2 regions of the Methylorubrum subtropicum genome follow, and region 2 is predicted to be linked to the other one. Evidence: predicted binding sites of a transcription regulator. Region 2 holds the regulator's gene; the other holds the start of a gene.
What was found. Region 2 encodes HrcA, which represses chaperone genes, less so after heat shock. Its sites were predicted from a motif close to GTTAGCACTCNCNNNNNGNGAGTGCTAAC; they were not measured.
Positions count from the first base shown of each region.

Region 1 (9,315 bases), on a different contig from region 2:
CCCTCGCCATCCTGCGCCAGGACACCGCCAAGGGCTCCCTGCACACCAAGCGACAGCTCGCCGGATGGGATGACGACTTCCTCGCCGACCTCATCACCCAAATGCGATAGCCCTGCCCTTACGGGGAGGGGACCCGCCCCCCAAAAGAAAAGGGGCCGCCTCTCGGCGACCCCTTTCCCTGTTTCAACGAACGGCTAAGGACTTAGAAGTCCATGCCGCCCATGCCGCCGCCGCCCGGCATCGCCGGGGCGCCGCTGTCCTTCTTCGGCGCGTCGGCGACCATGGCTTCCGTGGTCACCAGCAGGCCGGCCACCGAGGCGGCGTCCTGAAGGGCGGTGCGCACGACCTTGGCCGGGTCGACGATGCCGGCCTGGATCATGTCGACGTACTCTTCGGTCTGGGCGTTGAAGCCGAAGGTCTCGGAGTCGGTCTTGTCGGTGATCTTGCCGACGACGATCGAGCCCTCGACGCCCGCGTTCTGGGCGATCTGGCGGATCGGGGCCTCAAGCGCCTTGAGGACGATCTTGATGCCGGCCTGCACGTCCGGAACGTCGGACTTCAGCTCGGCGACCGCCTTCTTGGCCCGCAGCAGCGCGGTGCCGCCGCCGGGGACGATGCCCTCTTCCACCGCGGCGCGGGTGGCGTTGAGCGCGTCGTCCACGCGGTCCTTCTTCTCCTTGACCTCGACCTCGGTCGCGCCGCCGACGCGGATCACCGCCACGCCGCCCGCGAGCTTGGCCAGACGCTCCTGCAGCTTCTCACGATCGTAGTCCGAGGTGGTCTCGTCGATCTGCGCCTTGATCTGGCCGACGCGGGCCTCGATGTCGTCCTTCTCGCCGAGACCGTCGATGATCGTGGTGTTCTCCTTCTCGATGCGCACGCGCTTGGCGCGGCCGAGCATGGGGAGCGTCACGTTCTCGAGCTTGATGCCGAGATCCTCGGCGATCATCTGGCCCTTGGTCAGGATCGCGATGTCCTCGAGCATCGCCTTGCGGCGGTCGCCGAAGCCCGGCGCCTTCACGGCCGCGACCTTGAGGCCGCCGCGCAGCTTGTTGACCACGAGCGTGGCCAGCGCCTCGCCCTCGATGTCCTCGGCGATGATGACGAGCGGCTTGCCGGTCTGCACCACGGCCTCGAGCACCGGCAGCATCGCCTGGAGCGACGACAGCTTCTTCTCGTGGATGAGGATGTAGGGGTCTTCCAGCTCGGCGACCATCTTCTCGGCGTTGGTCACGAAGTACGGCGAGAGGTAGCCGCGGTCGAACTGCATGCCCTCGACGACGTCGAGCTCGGTCTCGGCGGTCTTGGCCTCCTCGACGGTGATGACGCCCTCGTTGCCCACCTTCTGCATGGCGTGGGCGATCATCTCGCCGATCTCCTTGTCGCCGTTGGCGGAGATCGTGCCGACCTGGGCGACCTCGTCGGACGAGGCGACCTTCTTGGCGCGGTTGGTGATGTCCTTCACGGCGGCCTGGGTGGCCAGATCGATGCCGCGCTTCAGGTCCATCGGGTTGATGCCGGCGGCGACGTACTTGGCGCCCTCGCGGACGATGGCCTGGGCCAGGACGGTCGCGGTGGTGGTGCCGTCACCGGCGATGTCGTTGGTCTTCGAGGCCACTTCGCGCACCATCTGGGCGCCCATGTTCTCGAACTTGTCGGCCAGCTCGATCTCCTTGGCGACGGTGACGCCGTCCTTGGTGATGCGCGGGGCGCCAAAGCTCTTCTCGATCACGACGTTGCGGCCCTTCGGGCCCAGCGTCACCTTCACCGCGTCGGCGAGGATGTCGACGCCGCGCAGCATCTTGTCGCGAGCGTCGGCGGAGAAACGAACGTCTTTCGCTGCCATGTGAGTACTACCTCGAATTTGGGAAAGGAGCCCCGAGATCAGCCGCGGCGATCTCGAAGGGCGGATGAAGCGGGCGCGGCCTTAGGCGGCGACGACGCCCATGATGTCGGATTCCTTCATGATGAGGAGATCCTGGCCGTCGATCTTGACCTCGGTGCCCGACCACTTGCCGAACAGGACGCGGTCGCCGACCTTGACGTCGAGGGCGTTGACGCGGCCCTGCTCGTCACGGGCGCCCGAACCGACGGCGACGATCTCGCCCTCCTGCGGCTTCTCCTTGGCGGTATCCGGGATGATGATCCCGCCCTTCGTCTTCTCTTCACCCTCGATACGGCGAACGACGACGCGGTCGTGGAGCGGACGGAAGTTCATGAGCTACCCTCTTGCTTCGGAATAGCGGTTGGTCTTGATGCGGCCCGAGCGACCGCGCCTACCCTGGCTGTTAGCACTCTCGTTGCGTGAGTGCCAACGACGGCCGCGAGATAGGCGCAGGCCCGTTTCGAGTCAAGACGCCGCATCTCCCGCGCCCGCCCGACGGTGCGGAGACATTCTCCGATCCCACGAATCCGGGGCATCCCTTTCCGATGATGAGCCTCCACGGGCCGCAAGGGGCGGTCGATGCGAGCCGCCTGCACGGCGCCGCCCCCCTGCCGGATCACGCGGTCTGGATCGACCTGGACGATCCGACCGCGGAGGAAGCGGCCCGCGTCGAGGAGAAGACCGGCATCCGCGTGCCCTCCCGCGCCGCGCTGAGCGAAGTCGAGCTGTCGAGCCGGCTGCGGCGCAACCGCGACGGCATCTCGCTGTCCACGCCGATGGTGACCTTCGACCGCTCGGACTTCACCCTGAAGCCGCTCGGCTTCCTCCTGAACAAGACGCACCTCGTCACCGTGCGCTACCACGACATGCGGGCCTTCGCGGCGGTGCGCAAACGGGTGGACGAGGAGGACGGCGACGGCAGCACCGGCGCCCGGATGTTCCTGCTGGTCGTCGAGGAACTGGTCGACAACCTCGCGGACCTGTTGGAGGAGATGTCGGCCGACCTCGACAACCTCTCGACCCGCATCTTCGACTTCGACGCCAGCGCCCGTCCCGGCGCCCGCAAGGGCGACGCCAGCGCCCCGAAGCGCCGCGACCTCGCGCTGCGGCGCCTGCTGCGCTCGATCGGGCGTTACGGCAAGTCGCTCTCGAAGGTCCGCGCCAGCCTGCTCGGCCTGGAACGCATCGTCGCCTTCGCCAAGGGCGAATGCGGCCAGCACCTCGACGAGGGCGACGCCCCCCGCTTCGAGACCGTGGCCCGCGACATCGCCTCCCTCGACGAGTTCGAGAACCGACTCTCCGAGACGGTGCAGTTCCTCCTCGACGCGACGCTCGGGCTCATCAACGTCGAGCAGAACAACGCCTTCCGCATCCTCACCGTCGTCTCGGTGGTCGGCGTGCCGCCGACGCTGGTGGCGTCGATGTACGGCATGAACTTCAAGCACATGCCGGAGCTGGATTGGGTCTACGGCTACCCCTACGGGCTCGCGCTGATCGCGATCTCGGCGATCGTGCCGCTGGTGTATTTCAAGTCGAAGGGGTGGCTGTAGACGCCGCCTCGTCCCACCTCTCCCCCTCATGCTGATGTGCCGCGCATGCGGCCTCGAAGCAGGGCTCCAGCCAGCCGCGCGACTTCTGGAGCCCTCCTTCGAGGCGCCGCCTTCGGCTGCGCACCTCAGGATGAGGGGGGTGGACGGGAGGGGCCGATTGAAACTCGGCGTTTAAGGTCTTGGACAGCATCCGGAGCGAGACCCGCGCACCTCGGACACTCCGGAAACCCCACTTAATCGTTTCGAAATCGCGTGCCCCCATCGTCGGCGCCAGCCGCACGATTGGGGTTTGCCCGATGAACGTCCGCCACAATTTCGAGATCGCGCAGCCGGTCCAGACCTTCGCTCCGCGCAGTCTGAAAGGCATCGCCGACGATCTCGGCTACTCGCCCGACTGGAACTGGTCGTGGGAGAACTACAAGGCCATGATCCTGGCGCTCAGCCGGGAATACGGCCTGCGCCACCACCTCGAGATCGGCGGCGGGCGCGATCCGGTGTTCGGCCCGGCGGAACTGACCGAGTACGACATCGCGGTGACGATCAACGACCTGTCGCAGCGCGAACTCGATCTGGCGCCCCCTGCCTTCTCCAAGCTTTGCTGCGACATCGCCGCGAAGGACACGGTTCAGGCCACCGGTCGCGAGCAGTTCGACTTCGCCTATTGCCGGATGGTGATGGAGCACGTGCCCGACGTCGCGCAGATGTGGCGCAACGTCCACGATCTGCTGGCTCCCGGCGGCGTGGCGCTGAGCTTCTTTCCGACACTGTTCGCGCCGCCGTTTGCCGCCAACCAGATCATGCCCGAGCGCCTGTCGCGCGCGGTGCTGCACACCCTGTTCCCGGACCGCGCCGACGACGGCGACAACCCGAAATTCCCGGCCCACTACAATCTCTGCCGCGGCAGCGAGGCGGTGATCGCGCCCGTGCTGAAGGAGATCGGATTCCGCGAGGTCGTGGTGCTGCCGTTCTACGGCTACAGCTACTTCTGGAAGATTCCTGGGCTCAAGCAGGTCGATGCCGCCTTCACCAGGGTGGCGCGGGCGCGCGACTGGCGCACCTTCACCAGCTTCGCCTACGTCATCGCCCGCAAATAGGCCGCGCCCGATGCCGATCATCGTCGTGGCGGATCACGCCCACATCAACGGCGGGCAGGCCAAGGTCGCCATTGAGAGCGCTTTGGGTCTCGCCGCACGCGGCCATGCGGTCACCTTCTTCGCCGCCGTCGGCCCGGCCGATCCGCGGATGGGGCCTGCGGGCATCGAGACGATCCTGCTCGATCAGGTCGATGTCACGACCACGAACTCGCTGGCCCGCTTCGGCGTGCAGTGGCTATGGAACCAGAAGGCGGCGGCGGCGCTGGGCGAACTCCTCGCCCGCCACGACCCGGAGGAGACGGTCGTCCACGTCCATGCCTGGGCCAAGGCGCTCTCGCCCTCGATCGGGCCGGTGCTGGCCGGCAGCAAGGCGCCGGTCGTGTTCACCATGCACGAGTACTACCTCGCCTGTCCCAACGGCGGCTTCTACGACTACCCCGTCTCGGCGGCCTGCCATCGGGCCCCGGTCTCGCTAGCTTGCGTCTCGCACAACTGCGATTCCCGCGGCTACGCCCGCAAGCTGATGCGGGTCGGCCGCCATGTGCTGATGCGCAACACCGGCATGATCGACAACCTCGCCGCGGTCATCACCATCAGCCGGCTCCAGCGCGAGGTGCTGGCGCCGCACCTGCCCGCCGACACGCAATGGTACGATGTCGGCAACCCGATCGATGCCGAGCCGCTGGGCCACAAGGAAGACGGTGAACCCGGCGGCTTCGTCTTCGTCGGCCGCCTCTCGGCGGAAAAGGGCGCCGGGCTGTTCGCGCAGGCCGCGCGGCTGTCGGGCCAGCGCGCGATCTTCGTCGGCGACGGCCCGCAGCGGGCCGAGCTGGAAGCAGCCTATCCGGAGGCCGAGTTCCTCGGCTGGCACGACCCGGCGGGCGTGAAGCGGCAGTTGCGGGCCGCCCGCGCCCTGGTTTTCCCTTCCGTCTGGTACGAAGGCCAGCCGCTCACCGTGCTGGAATCGCTGGCGCTCGGCACTCCGGTGATCGTCAGCGACATCTGCGCGGGCCGCGAGGCGGTGGCGGACGGCATCAGCGGCCTGTGGTTCCGCTCGGGCGATCCCGCCTCGCTGGCCGCCGCGATGACGCGGCTGTCCGACGACACCACCGCCCGGGCCATGAGCCGGGCCGCCTACGATGGGTTCTGGGCCGACCCGCTGACGCTCGACCGCCATCTCGACCGGCTGGAGCGCATCTACCGTGAGGTGGCCCTGCGCCCCGCGCACATCACCGCGAGCGCTCCGGCCGCCGCCTTGCGTAGCGCCCCGCTGACGTAAATCCGTCTCAACCGTCCGGCACACGCTCCTGCGCTCAGGAAACACCCGAAGCCCATGGCGGTCATCGCAGCCTACGTCGTCAACGCGGTCCTGAACCTCGCCCTCGGCCTGCTGCTGGCGCAGATCCTCGGCCCGGCGGATTTCGGCCGCTTCGCGCTCGGCATCGCCGGCTCGGTGGTGCTCACCACCCTGTTCTTCGAGTGGCTGCGGCTGTCGGCGACGCGGTTCTATTCCGAGCGGGTGCGCGGCGAGGAGCCGTGGATCCGCGCCGTGCTCGACCGGGCCTACGCCGCGACCGCGCTCTGCCTCGTCGCCGCGACCCTACTCTGCCTTGCCGGGCGCCCCATCGCCGGCCCGCCCGCGACGCTCGCCGCCGCGGCGGTCGCCACCGCCATCGGCATCGGCTTCTTCGACTACCAGACGACGCTGGCCCGCGCCCGCTTCATCGGCGGGCTCTATCTCAAGCTGGTGCTGGTCAAGAGCGGGCTCGCCCTCGTCCTCATGGTCGGCACCGCCTGGGCGACGGGAGACGCCACCGCGGTGATCGCGGCGGCGGGCGTCAGCCAGTTCCTCGCCGCGATCCTGATCCATCGCGGCCTCACCGATCCGCGCCACCGCCCGGACGCCGAGCGCGGGCGCACGATGCTGCGGGTCTTCGTCACCTACGGCCTACCGCTGATCGCGGCCAACGTCGTCTATCAGCTCCTGCCGTTTGCCAACCGCAGCGCCATCGCGGCCGTCGGCGGGTTTTCCGAGTCCGGCTACTTCTCGCTCGCCTCCGACATCGGCACCCGCATCTTCGGCACGCTCGGCGCGGCGCTCGATGTGCTGCTGTTCCAGATTGCGGTACGGGCGGAGGAGGAAGGCGGACGTCAGGCCGGCGAGGCCCAGGTCGCCCGCAACCTCGCGGTGGTCGCCGCCCTGATCCTGCCGAGCGCGGCCGGGGTCTGGGCGGTGCTGCCCGCGCTGGAGGCCATCGTGGTCCCCGACGCCTTCCGTGGCCACTTCACCGCCTACCTGCTGCCGATGCTGCCGGGCCTCGTCGCCTTCGCGGCCATGAACTACGCCCTCAACCCGGTCTTCCAGATCCGCCGCCGCACCATGCCGGTGATCGCCGCCGCCCTGTTCGGCGCGCTCGTCAACGCGCTGGCCTTGCTGGCGCTCGCGGGCTCCTACGGCGGCACCGGCATCGCCGTCGCCCAGACGCTGGGCTTCCTCGCCGCCTTCGGCCTCCTCGCCGTCCTGGCGCTGACCGGCCCGACCCGCATCGCCCTCCCCTGGCGCGACATCGCGACGGCGGCCCTCGCCACCGTCGCGATGGCCGCCGCGGTCTGGCCCCTTCGCACCCTCGCCCCCTGGCTGGCGCTGCCGGCCTGCATCGGCACGGGCGTGCTGGTCTACGGCGCGCTGGTCTGGCTCCTCGACATCGCGGGCCTGCGCAGCGCCGTGATGGAGCGACGGCAGTCGGGGCTGCCGGCTGCGGCGGAGTAGCGACGGGCCCAGACGCGCCCCTCCAAGAGACCACGTCCGACCGGGTGCGCGGGATGCTTCCTCGCGGTTTGGCGGATCACGCATCTGTGACCGATGCGTCACAGCGACTTACGCAAAGCGTTTCCGCGACAACCTTCGGACGACCGAAGCGCCGGCCGATGATACATTTCGTTCGCTCACGCACAGAACGAATTACCCGCGCCGCCGTCTTTGATTCGCGCGGATCATCGACCGGAGACCCGTACGATGCCGACGTCAGAAGAGCTTCGTGCATTCGACAACATCTACCCCGTTACCTTCGACGCCAATCAGAACGCTATTATTTCCGGCCCGTCGCCCAACACCAATGCGACGACGGATTTCCAGGATCTCAGCGACGGCTCGAACGACGATCCGAACCTCCTCGGCGATATCCCGAACGATCGCTTCTACGATGACGACAATGCAGCAACGCTGTATTACTATCGGAGGACGACGGACAACAGCGACGTCATCGTTTCGGCCAGCTCGAACGGTCAAGGTCCATACTATCTCTATACGAACAACTTCTATAGCCTGAACACGAGCCGGCCGACCACTGCCAGCCCGTACAATCTCGTCTGCTATGCCGCCGGCTCGTCGATCCGAACGCGCCGCGGCGAAGTAGCGGTCGAGCATCTGCGGGTCGGCGATCTGGCCGTGACCGTCTCCGGCGCGGCCCGCCCGATCCGCTGGATCGGCCACCGCACGGTTCGCTGCCAGGGCCGGACCGACTGGCAGCCCGTACGCATCGCCGCGCACGCCTTCAGTGAGGGCCGCCCGGCCCGCGACCTGTTCGTGTCGCCCGCCCACGCCATCGCCGTGGACGTGCTCGGCGAAATCCTGATTCCGGCCATCCGCCTCGTCAACGGCACCACCGTCTCCCAGGTTGCGGCCGAGAGCGTCACCTACTGGCACGTCGAACTCGACAGCCACGACCTGCTTATCGTCGAGGGCCTTGCGGCTGAAAGCTACCTCGATTGCGGCAACCGCCGCTTCTTCGCCGACACCGACGCCACCGATCTTCTGGCCGCCCCCGATGCCCGCCCGGAAGGCCCCCTGCCCTTCTGCCGGCCGTTCCACGAGGCAGGGCCTCTGGTCGATCTGGTCCGTGCCCGGCTTGCGGAGCGCGCCGAGGCGCTCGGCTGGCGCCGGGTCGAGGACACCTTCGCCGGACTGCACCTCGTCGCCGACGGGCGCGTGGTTCATCCCGAGGTGTTCGACCTCACCGCCCGCTTCGTCCTCCCGGCCGGCGTCCGCGACCTACGCCTTGTCTCGGCCGTCAGCGTGCCGACCCATGTCATCCCCGGCTCGACCGACGACCGGCCGCTTGGCCTCCCGCTGGCGGCGCTGACGATCGACGACGGGCTGACCGGCGCCCGCGTCGTCGCCCTGGACGATCCCCGCCTCCGTGAGGGCTTCCACGCCGCCGAGGCCGGCACGCGCTGGACCCGCGGCGAGGCGGTGCTGCCGCCCGAGCTGTGGGCGGGATGCCGAGGGACGCTGTTCCTGCGGCTGATGCTGACCGCCCCGGCCCTCCCTCGCTGGGTCGCGCCGGTGGAAGCGATCGATTGGGCCGAGCTCGGGCGCACGGCCTGACGACGGGACGGCCGGCTCACCTGCGCACGTCGAGGCGGCTCCGCCCACGCGGGGCCGTTCCTTCGTCGGCAGGGTCGCAGCGGCGAGAGGGCGACCCAACTGTCGTACCGCCCTTGCCACCGCCCCCCGATCCGGGCTTTGTCCCCTGAGAGGGCCATTCCAAAAAGGCCCGGCGGGACGGAAACCGGGATCATGACGACATACGCGCCGGCGAGCGAGGAGGAGGCGACGGCCATCGTCGCGCAGGCCGCCGGCCGGTCCGAGCGGCTGCGGCTGGTCGGGGGCAACACCAAGGCCGCGTTCGGCCGCCCGCCGCAGGACGAGGCGACGCTGGCGAGCACGGGGCTCACCGGCATCACCCTCTACGAGCCCGCCGAGATGGTGGTGGGCGCGCGCGCC
Region 1 covers NZ_JBBXMW010000023.1:75,460-84,774, reverse strand. Annotated here, with positions in the region: gene groL (chaperonin GroEL) at 203-1,846, opposite strand; gene groES (co-chaperone GroES) at 1,928-2,218, opposite strand; gene AAHG03_RS23310 (magnesium transporter CorA family protein) at 2,431-3,435, shown strand; gene AAHG03_RS23305 (class I SAM-dependent methyltransferase) at 3,732-4,529, shown strand; gene AAHG03_RS23300 (glycosyltransferase family 4 protein) at 4,540-5,808, shown strand; gene AAHG03_RS23295 (lipopolysaccharide biosynthesis protein) at 5,863-7,299, shown strand; gene AAHG03_RS23290 (Hint domain-containing protein) at 7,546-8,916, shown strand; gene glcE (glycolate oxidase subunit GlcE) at 9,109-9,315, shown strand, end outside.
Region 1: the regulator HrcA is predicted to act here: its motif matches at 2,288-2,316, upstream of groES (co-chaperone GroES).

Region 2 (9,315 bases):
GGCCTGCCGATCACGCTGGAACTCGCCGAACTCTACGGCGGAGGCTTGACCCTCGACCGCTCCGACCTCGGCGGTTTGCTGGCGCGGCTGCGCCTGCCGGCGTGAGCCACTTACCGGATGGTCGCTTCGAAGGCCGCCGCTTCCCCCTCTCCCCGCACGCGGGGAGAGGCCTGCATGGACCTCGTCGTCCACGCAGGGAGCGGAGCGACGGTGAGGGGGACTCGACGGACGAGGCTCTGCCTTAACCGCCCCCTCACCTTCGGCTGCCGCCTCGCCGCGACGACGACGGGGTCGTCGCGGCCCTCTCCCCGCACAGCGGGGCGAGGGGATGTGCACGCCGCGGCGGCGATCAAACCTGAACCGTGTGGGCGCGGCCCCTCAAAGCCCCTCCAGCTCAAACGCATTCGCCAGATGCCGCGGCCAGCGTCGCGGCGCCACGAACACCGCATCCGCCCGCAGGGTCACGTCCGGCGCCAAATTCTGTCGCCCGAGCCACACCCGCGCCGCGCGGGACATCCGCGCGCGTTTCCGCGCATCGATCGCCCCCGCCGCCGCGTCGAGGGTGGCCCGCGCCTTCACCTCGACGAAGGCGACCGTTCGCCCGCGCCGGACGATCAGGTCGATCTCGCCGCCCGCCGCCGAATAGCGCCGGGCGAGCGGGCGGTAGCCCTTCAGGAGCAGCGCCAGCAGCGCAAAAGTCTCGGCCGTTAGGCCGCGGCCGTGGGTGGCGCGGCGGCGCGCCTGCGCGCGGTCAGGCGGGTTCGTCATCGCTCTTGCGGGCGAGCGCGAGGGCGCGGGCGTAGACGGCGCGCTTGGGGCTTCCGGTCTCGTCGGCGACCAGCGCCGCCGCGTCCTTGATCGAGTGGCGGGCGAGCGCCGCCTCGATCCGGGCATCCAGCCCGGCATCGGTCTCGCGGGCCTTAACGTCCTCGGGCTCGGCGCCGATCACCACCACGACCTCGCCCTTGGGCGGGCCTTCCTCGGCGTAGAGGCGGGCGAGCCCCCCGAGGCTGTCGCGGCGGATGGTCTCGTAGAGCTTGGTCAACTCGCGGGCGACCGCCGCCGGGCGCTCGGGGCCCAGAACCTCGGCGGCGTCCGCCAGCATCTCGGGCAGGCGGTGGGGGGATTCGAACACCACCAACGTGCCGGGGATCGGCGCCAGCGCCTCCAGCCGGTTTCGGCGCGCGCCCGATTTCTGCGGCAGGAACCCCTCGAAGAAGAACCGGTCGGTCGGCAGGCCGGCGGCGACGATGGCGGTCATCACCGCCGAGGGGCCGGGGATCGGCGTCACCGGGATGCCGGCGGTAATCGCCGCCTGGACCAGCTTGAAGCCGGGGTCCGATACCAGCGGCGTGCCGGCATCCGAGACCAGCGCCAGGGTCTCGCCGGCCTTGAGCCGCAGCACCATCCGCTCGCGCACGGCCTCGTTCGAATGCTCGTGATAGGACAGGAGCGGTGTGGTGATGCCGTAATGCATCAGCAGCGTGCGGGTGACGCGGGTGTCCTCGGCCAAAACCGCGTCGGCGGCGGCGAGGGTGGCGAGGGCGCGGAACGAGACGTCGCGCAGGTTACCGATGGGGGTCGCCACTACGTAGAGGCCGGGCGCGGGCCGCTCGGCTTCCGCCGCGAGGCCGAAGGCGGTGAAGGTGGCGGGCCCGTCTCGCCGGGCGTTCGAGTCGCTGCGCTGTGTCATCGGCGCGACAATGCCACGCCGAGGCCTGTTTGCGGACCGTGGAGAAGGCCTGCCCCGCATTTACTTTTCACGGGGCTTGCTCATCGTGATCCGAGCATCGGCCCAAAAGGTGGTTTCCGGCTTTTGGATGAAGCCGATGCTCCAGCGATGGCGAGCGGGGAGGCTCGGCGATGGCGCGGTTCGGCGGACGGATGGCGATGCTGTGCGGCGTAGGCCTCGCGCTCTCGGCCTGCGTCGGCGGCCCCGACGGGCCGCGACCGGACACGCGCGCGGCCCCGCCGCCGGTCACCGAGGCCGCGCCGACCCCAACGCAGGGGATCGGCACCGGCTCGGTCAAGGTCGCGCTGATCGTGCCGCTGTCCGGCCAGGGCGCGGCGGTGGGCGCCGCGCTGCGCAACGCCGCCGAACTCGCCTACGACGACTTCCAGAAGCCCGACCTGTCGATCCTCGTGAAGGACGACCGCGGCACCCCCGAGGGCGCCCGCGAGGCGGCGCAAGCCGCGCTCAACGAGGGTGCCGAGATCGTGCTGGGGCCGCTCTTCGCGGCCAACGTCCAGGCGGCGGGGGGGCTGGCGCGGGGCGCGGGCAAGCCGGTGGTGGCGTTCTCGACCGATGCCGGGGTCGCGGCCCGCGGCGTCTACCTCATCAGCTTCCTGCCGCAATCGGAGGTGGACCGCATCGTCGAGGAGGCGACCGCCGCCGGGCGCCGCTCCTTCGCCGCGCTGATCCCCGAGACCACCTACGGCAACGCCGTCGAGGCGCAGTTCCGCGAGGCGGTGGCCCGCCGCGGGGCCCGTCTCGTCGCGATCGAGCGCTATCCCGCCGGCAATCCCGGCCCGGCGGTCGAGCGCCTGCGCGGCGTGGTGACGGGGCCGGGCGCGCCCGCCGACGCCCTGTTCCTGCCCGACACGCCGGACGGGCTCGCGGCGCTCGCCCCCGCGCTGACGAAGGCCGGTTTCTCACCGGGCCGCGTGCGCCCGATGGGGCTGGCGCTCTGGAACGACCCGCGGGTGCTGTCGCAACCCGCCTTCCAGGGCGGCTGGTTCGCCGCGCCCGACACCGCGGGCTTTTCCGGATTCTCTCAGCGCTACCAGGCCCGCTTCGGCGCGGCCCCGCCGCGCGCCGCCTCGCTCGGCTACGATGCGGTCTCGCTCACGGCGGCGCTGGTGCGCCAATACGGCACCCAGCGCTTCGCCGATGCGACGCTGACCAGCCCCGCGGGCTTCTCGGGCCTCGAAGGCACCTTCCGCTTCCGTCCGGACGGGCTCAGCGAGCGGACGCTGGCGGTCTATGAGATTCGCGGGAATGCCGCGGCGGTGGTGAGCCCGGCGCCGAAGGTGCTGGGGCCTTCGGGGATTTGAGGTTCAATCCTCACGATGTCCGCGCATCCCCTCGCCCCGCACGCGGGGAGAGGGCTTCGGCGACCTCGTCGTCGCCGAAGCGAGGCGGCAGCCGATGGTGAGGGGGACTCACCGTAAGAGTCTCATCCGTGGCCGCCCCCTCACCCCCGCTACCGCTCGTCGCGACGACGACAGGGTCGTCGCGACCCTCTCCCCGCGTGCGGGGCGAGGGGATGCGGCTTGAGCCGCAGCGATCCAACGAAGGCCGTTTCGAAGCTTCAGGCCGCCAACTCCGCCACCACTGCGTTCAGCACCGGCGCACCCCGCGGCGTCACCGCGATGCGGCCGTCCCGCTGCGTCACCAGCCCGTCCGCGACGAGCGCGGCGAGGCGCCCGGCATCGAGCGGGCGGCCCTTCAGGGCGGTGTAGCGGGCGGGGTCGATGCCTTCGCTGAGCCGCAGGCCCATCATCAGGAACTCGTCGCCCTGGTCCTCGGCCGAGAGGCTTTCCGTCTCGACGATGCCGTGGCCGTCGCGCTCGACCCGGGCGAGCCACGCCTCCGGGGCCTTCTCGGTCAGCGTGCCGGTGCGGCCCTCCGGCAGGACGAGGCGACCGTGGGCGCCGGGGCCGATGCCGGCATACTCGCCGTAGCGCCAGTAGAGCTGGTTGTGGCGCGATTCCGCGCCGGGCTTGGCGTGGTTCGAGATCTCGTAGGCCGGAAGCCCTGCGCCCGCGCAGATGTCCTGCGTCACGTCGTAGAGCGCGCGCGACACCTCGTCGTCCGGCGGCACGAGGCGGCCGGTCTGGGCGAGGCCGAAGAACGGCGTGCCGGGCTCGATGGTGAGCTGGTAGAGCGAGAGGTGCTCGGCGGCATGCGCGATGGCCTCGCGCAGCTCCGAGGCCCATGCCTGCGGCGTCTGCTCGGGCCGGGCGTAGATCAGGTCGAACGAGAATCGCTCGAAATGCTCGGACGCGACCCGCACGGCCGCGAGCGCTTCCGCCACCGAATGCAGCCGCCCGAGCCGCTTGAGGTCGGGATCGTTCAGCGCCTGCACGCCGAGCGAGACGCGGTTCACCCCCGCCGCCCGGTAGCCGCGGAACCGGCTCGCCTCGACGCTGGTGGGGTTGGCCTCGAGCGTCACTTCTGCCTCAGGGGCGATGCTCCAGGCACCCGCCACCGCATCGAGCAGGCCGGCCACCGTCTCGGGCGCCATCAGCGAGGGCGTGCCGCCGCCGAGGAAGATGCTGGTGACGGTCCGCCCCGGCGCCAGCGCGGCGGCGTGGGCGATTTCTTTTTCGAAGGCCGCGAGGAAGCGCGGCTGATCGACGCCGCCGTGGCGGACATGGCTGTTGAAGTCGCAATACGGGCACTTCGCCGCGCAAAACGGCCAGTGCAGGTAGAGGCCGAAGCCCGCGTCGCGGGTCGGATGGTCGGGCGGTGTCACGGGGGGCATTCTTTTGCTGGTCGGGCGGCCTCCGTCCCACCCAATCCCCTCATCCTGAGGTGCCGCGTCAGCGGCCTCGAAGGAGGGCTCCAGTTCGCTCAGCGACGTCTGGAGCCCTCCTTCGAGGCCTCCGTTTCGCTTCGGCACCTCAGGATGAGGGGATTGGGTGGGGGCGACGGCTTGGAGCGCGATGTAGGCCCTTCGCCCGCCGCTTGAAAGCTCACCCCGGCCGGCGCAGGCAGGCCGCAGCGAGCGTCACGAAGGCTCGGGCGCGGTGCGACAGGGCGTTGCCGCTCTGCCAATCGACGCCGTGCTTTTCCTCGGACGAGATCTCGCCGAAGGTGCGGTCCATCCCCTCGGGGCGGAACATCGGGTCGTAGCCGAAGCCGAGGGCGCCGCGGGGCGCCACGAGGTCGCCGAAGACGCGGCCCTCGAACAGCTCGGTATGGCCGTCGGGCCAGGCCAGGACGAGGGCGGAGACGAAGTGGGCGCGCCGGTCGGTGGCGCCGCGCTTGTCCAGTTCCGCCTCGATCCGGGCCATGGCGCCGGCGAAATCCTTGTCCGGGCCGGCCCAGCGGGCGGAGAAGAGGCCCGGCGCGCCGTCGATCGCATCGACGCAGAGGCCGGAATCGTCAGCGAAGGCCGGGAGGCCGGAGGCTTCCGCGGCGGCGATCGCCTTGATCGCCGCGTTCTCCGAAAACATCGTGCCGGTCTCGTCGGGCTCGGCCAGCCCGAGTTCGCCCGCCGAGACGGCCTCGACGCCGAAGGGCGCGAGCAGCTCGCGCATCTCGATGAGCTTGCCGGCATTGTGGGTCGCGATGACGACCTTGCCGGTGAGGATGCGGTGCTCTTCGCTCATGCGATCACCTTGCGCTGCAGTTCGACCAGTTGGGTGATGCCGGCCTTGGCCAGCCCCAGCAGCTCGATGAACTGCGCCTCCGAGAACGGCTCGCCCTCGGCGGTGCCCTGGACCTCGACGATGCCGCCCTTGCCGGTCAGGACGAAGTTGGCGTCGGTCTCGGCGGCCGAATCCTCGGCGTAGTCGAGATCGAGCACCGGCTGGCCCCGGTAGAGCCCGCAGGAAACCGCGGCGACGTGATCCTTCAGCGGATCGACCGAGATGATCGAGCGCGAGCGCATCCAGGCGAGGCAATCGTGCAGCGCCACCCAGGCGCCGGTGATCGAGGCGGTGCGGGTGCCGCCATCAGCCTGGATCACGTCGCAATCGATGGTGATCTGCCGCTCACCCAAGGCGGGCAGGTTGGTGACGGCGCGGAGCGAACGCCCGATCAGGCGCTGGATTTCCTGGGTGCGGCCGGACGGCTTGCCGGAATTGACCTCGCGCCGGGTGCGCTCGTGGGTAGCGCGCGGCAGCATGGCGTATTCGGCCGTGACCCAGCCCTTGCCCGAACCGCGCAGCCACGGCGGGCCGCGCTCTTCGAGGGTGGCGGTGCAGAGCACGCGGGTGTTGCCGAAGCTGACGAGGCAGGAGCCCTCCGCGTAGCGGGCCACCGCCCGCTCCAGCGTGACGGCACGCAACTCGTCGGGCGCGCGCTTGGACGGCCGCATCCGCGGGGTTCTCCAGGATCAGAAATCGGAAGTGGGCGCTCTTAGGCGCTGCGAGCCCGAGCGGCAACACCGGTTCGGATGTGAGAAGGGCCGCCACCCCGAAGGATGACGGCCCCGCGCGGCGCTTCCCAGCGGGGGAGCGCGACTCTGAGAATATCTCAGCGGTAGTGGCGGTGATGGCGCATCATGTGATGACGCATCATGTGCCGGCGCATCATGTGGCGGCGGTGATGGCGCATGTGGTGGCGGTGCATGTGCCGGTGACGGTGCATGCGGTGGCCGTAGCCGTAGGCGACCGGGGTGGCCTCGGTGGTCGCAGCGGCCGTGGCCTCGGCCGGCACGGTGATCGGGGCGGCTTCCGCCCGATGCGGCGCGGCAGCGAGGCCGAAGCCCGACAGGGCGATCGCGACGGCTGCGGCCTTGAGAAGGGTCTTTGAGGCGCCGAGCTTCACGGGCGTTCTCCACTTCCTGGGAAATTTTCTGGTGTCGATCCGCGCGCCGGGAGGCGTTCGGTCCCTCGCTAACCGTGACCGGGGGAAGAACGATCCCTCCGGCCAGCAAGATCGTTGACGAAGCCTCGCCCCCGTCGCGCGCTTTCGACCGATCCGGGGAGGATTGATCGCGGGCGGCCTTGCGCCCACAATCGCCCGTTCAAACGAGTGCCCCGTGTCCGAAATCCCGTTCAACACCGTGCGTCACCAGCCCCAGGCGCTCGCCGCCCTCAACGAGCGCGCCCGCGAGATCTTTCGCCAGATCGTCGAGAGCTACGTCACCACCGGCGAGCCGGTGGGCTCGCGCAACCTCGCCCGCATCCTGCCGATGAGCCTGTCGCCGGCCTCGATCCGCAACGTCATGGCGGATCTGGAGCATTCCGGCCTGATCTTCGCGCCCCACACCTCCGCGGGCCGCCTGCCGACCGAGATGGGGCTGCGCTTCTTCGTCGATGCCATGATGGAGATCGGCGACGTCGACCGCGACGAGAAGGCCCGCATCGAGGCGCAGATGCAGGCGGCGGCCTCGCGCCATACCTTCGATTCGGCTTTGGCCGAGGCCTCGTCGCTGCTCTCGGGCATCTCGCGGGGCGCGGGCGTGGTGCTGACCACCAAGGTCGATGCCGGCCTGAAACACGTCGAGTTCGTACGCCTCGATGCCGACCGGGCGCTGGTGGTGCTGGTCTCGACCGACGGCACGGTGGAGAACCGCCTGCTCGACCTGCCGCCGGGCCTGCCCGCGAGCGCGCTGCAGGAGGCCTCGAACTTCCTCAACGCGCGGCTGCGCGGGCGCACCCTCGACGCGCTCAAGGCCGACATCGAGGCCGGCCGCAAGGCGATGAAGCGCGAACTCGACGTCATCACCGAGCGGCTGGTCGATGCCGGGCTCGCCACCACGGTGGGCCCGTCGGAGGCGCGCCAACTCATCGTCAGGGGGCAGGCCAACCTGCTCGACGACCTGCGTGCGGCCGAAGACCTCGAGCGCATCCGCCTGCTGTTCAACGATCTCGAGACCCAGAAGGACGTGATCGAACTCCTGGCGCGGGCCGAGCAGGGCGACGGGGTGCGCATCTTCATCGGCTCGGAGAACAAGCTGTTCTCGCTCTCCGGCTCGTCGATGATCGCGGCGCCCTTCCGCGACAGCGCCCAGAAGATCGTCGGCGTCGTCGGCGTCATCGGCCCGACCCGGCTGAACTACGCCCGCATCGTGCCGATGGTGGACTACACCGCCCGCGTGGTCTCGGGGCTGCTCGACCGGCCGCGCTGATCCGGTGCTCGATGACGGTGAACTGCGACGGCGTTTCTGACGTTGGTGCAGGACCTTGCCGATCCATCGACTTCGGAGACGCCGACGTGCGTTCCAACGCCTCTCGCCTTGCCTTCGCGCTCACCCTCGCACTCAGTGCACCGGCCTTTGCCCAGAGCACCGCGCCCTTCCTCGCCAAGGCGCCGACGGGCACGCTGAGCGGCTCGAAATTCGCCGGCGTACCGGTGATCGGCATGGATCATGTCCGCGTCGGCGAGATCGAGGATCTGCTGATCGACGGCTCCGGCCAGATCCGCGCCGTGGTGATCGGCGTCGGCGGCTTCCTCGGGCTCGGCGAGAAGTCGGTGGCGGTGCCGTTCGACGAATTCGCCTGGAACACCGGCGACGTCTCGCTCACCAGCGGTCCGTCCTCGGTGGTGAAGGCGGATGCGGCCCCGAGCCAGGCCGTCGCCGACAAGGCCACCCCGGACACCATGCCGGGCTCGCAGACCACGCGGGAGGTGCTCGGCGCGGTCCAGAACCAGCACAGCGACCGGGTGACCGACGCCACCGGCTCGGTCGAGCCGCAGAAGCCGCCCAAGACCCCCGCCACGGTGCTGGCCGGCGACAAGATCATTCACGCCGAGGTGCGCCTGACCAAGGCGCAGCTCCAGGACGCCCCGGCCTTCAAGGCCAAAGGCGACTGACGCGAAGCGCTTCAGGACTTGCCGTTCGTCCCTAACGAGACCGGGAGGTCCCATGCGTTCCATCCTCACCGCCGCGCCGATCTGGGCCGTCGGTCTGCATCAGGCGCTGGCGCAGGCGACCAAGCCGGCGCCGCCGATCCCGGAATCCGGGCCGTCCGGGACCAACTCGGCCGCGGTGAACGCCGCCGCGACCGATTTCAACTGGGTCTGGATGAGCGTGCTGATCGCGCTCGCGGTGCTGGCCCTGTGGATGTTCGCGCGGCGCCGGCAATCCGGGCCGCCGCGGTGAGGCCTAAGGCATCGGCCCGAAAGGTGGATACCGGCTTTCGGAAAAAACGATGCGGCACAACAACTTAGACAATCGTCCTGGATTTCATATCCAGGACGATTGTCTAGCGCCGGTCAGTACCGGCCGCGCGCCCGCTGCGCATCGACGCTCCACGGGCCCGGGCCGGCGAAGACGATGTAGAGGAACACGAAGCAGTAGAGGATCGCCGCATCACCCCCGTTCAGCGCCGGGTAGAGGCTTTTGGGCGCGTGGCCGATGAAGTAGGCGAAGGCCATCTCGCCGGACAGGACGAAGGCCACCGGGCGGCTGAACAGGCCGATCAGCAGGAGCGCGCCGCCGACGAGTTCGAGCACGCCCGCGATCCACGGCAGGCTGAACATCGCCGGGTTCATGGAGCTGGCCGGGAAGCCCAGAATCTTCTGCGTGCCGTGCGCCACGAAGATCAGCGCCGAGACGATCCGCAGGACGCTCAGCATCTGCGGGGCGAAGCGGGCGGTGGTGGTCGTCAGGTCCATGTGAATCCGTCTCCTCGGTT
Region 2 covers NZ_JBBXMW010000002.1:32,215-41,529, reverse strand. Annotated here, with positions in the region: gene AAHG03_RS02925 (HAMP domain-containing sensor histidine kinase) at 1-105, shown strand, start outside; gene AAHG03_RS02920 (YraN family protein) at 379-768, opposite strand; gene rsmI (16S rRNA (cytidine(1402)-2'-O)-methyltransferase) at 752-1,693, opposite strand; gene AAHG03_RS02910 (penicillin-binding protein activator) at 1,864-3,054, shown strand; gene hemW (radical SAM family heme chaperone HemW) at 3,312-4,487, opposite strand; gene rdgB (RdgB/HAM1 family non-canonical purine NTP pyrophosphatase) at 4,699-5,337, opposite strand; gene rph (ribonuclease PH) at 5,334-6,047, opposite strand; gene AAHG03_RS02885 (hypothetical protein) at 6,206-6,499, opposite strand; gene hrcA (heat-inducible transcriptional repressor HrcA) at 6,714-7,805, shown strand; gene AAHG03_RS02875 (PRC-barrel domain-containing protein) at 7,892-8,491, shown strand; gene AAHG03_RS02870 (hypothetical protein) at 8,544-8,780, shown strand; gene AAHG03_RS02865 (DoxX family protein) at 8,894-9,295, opposite strand.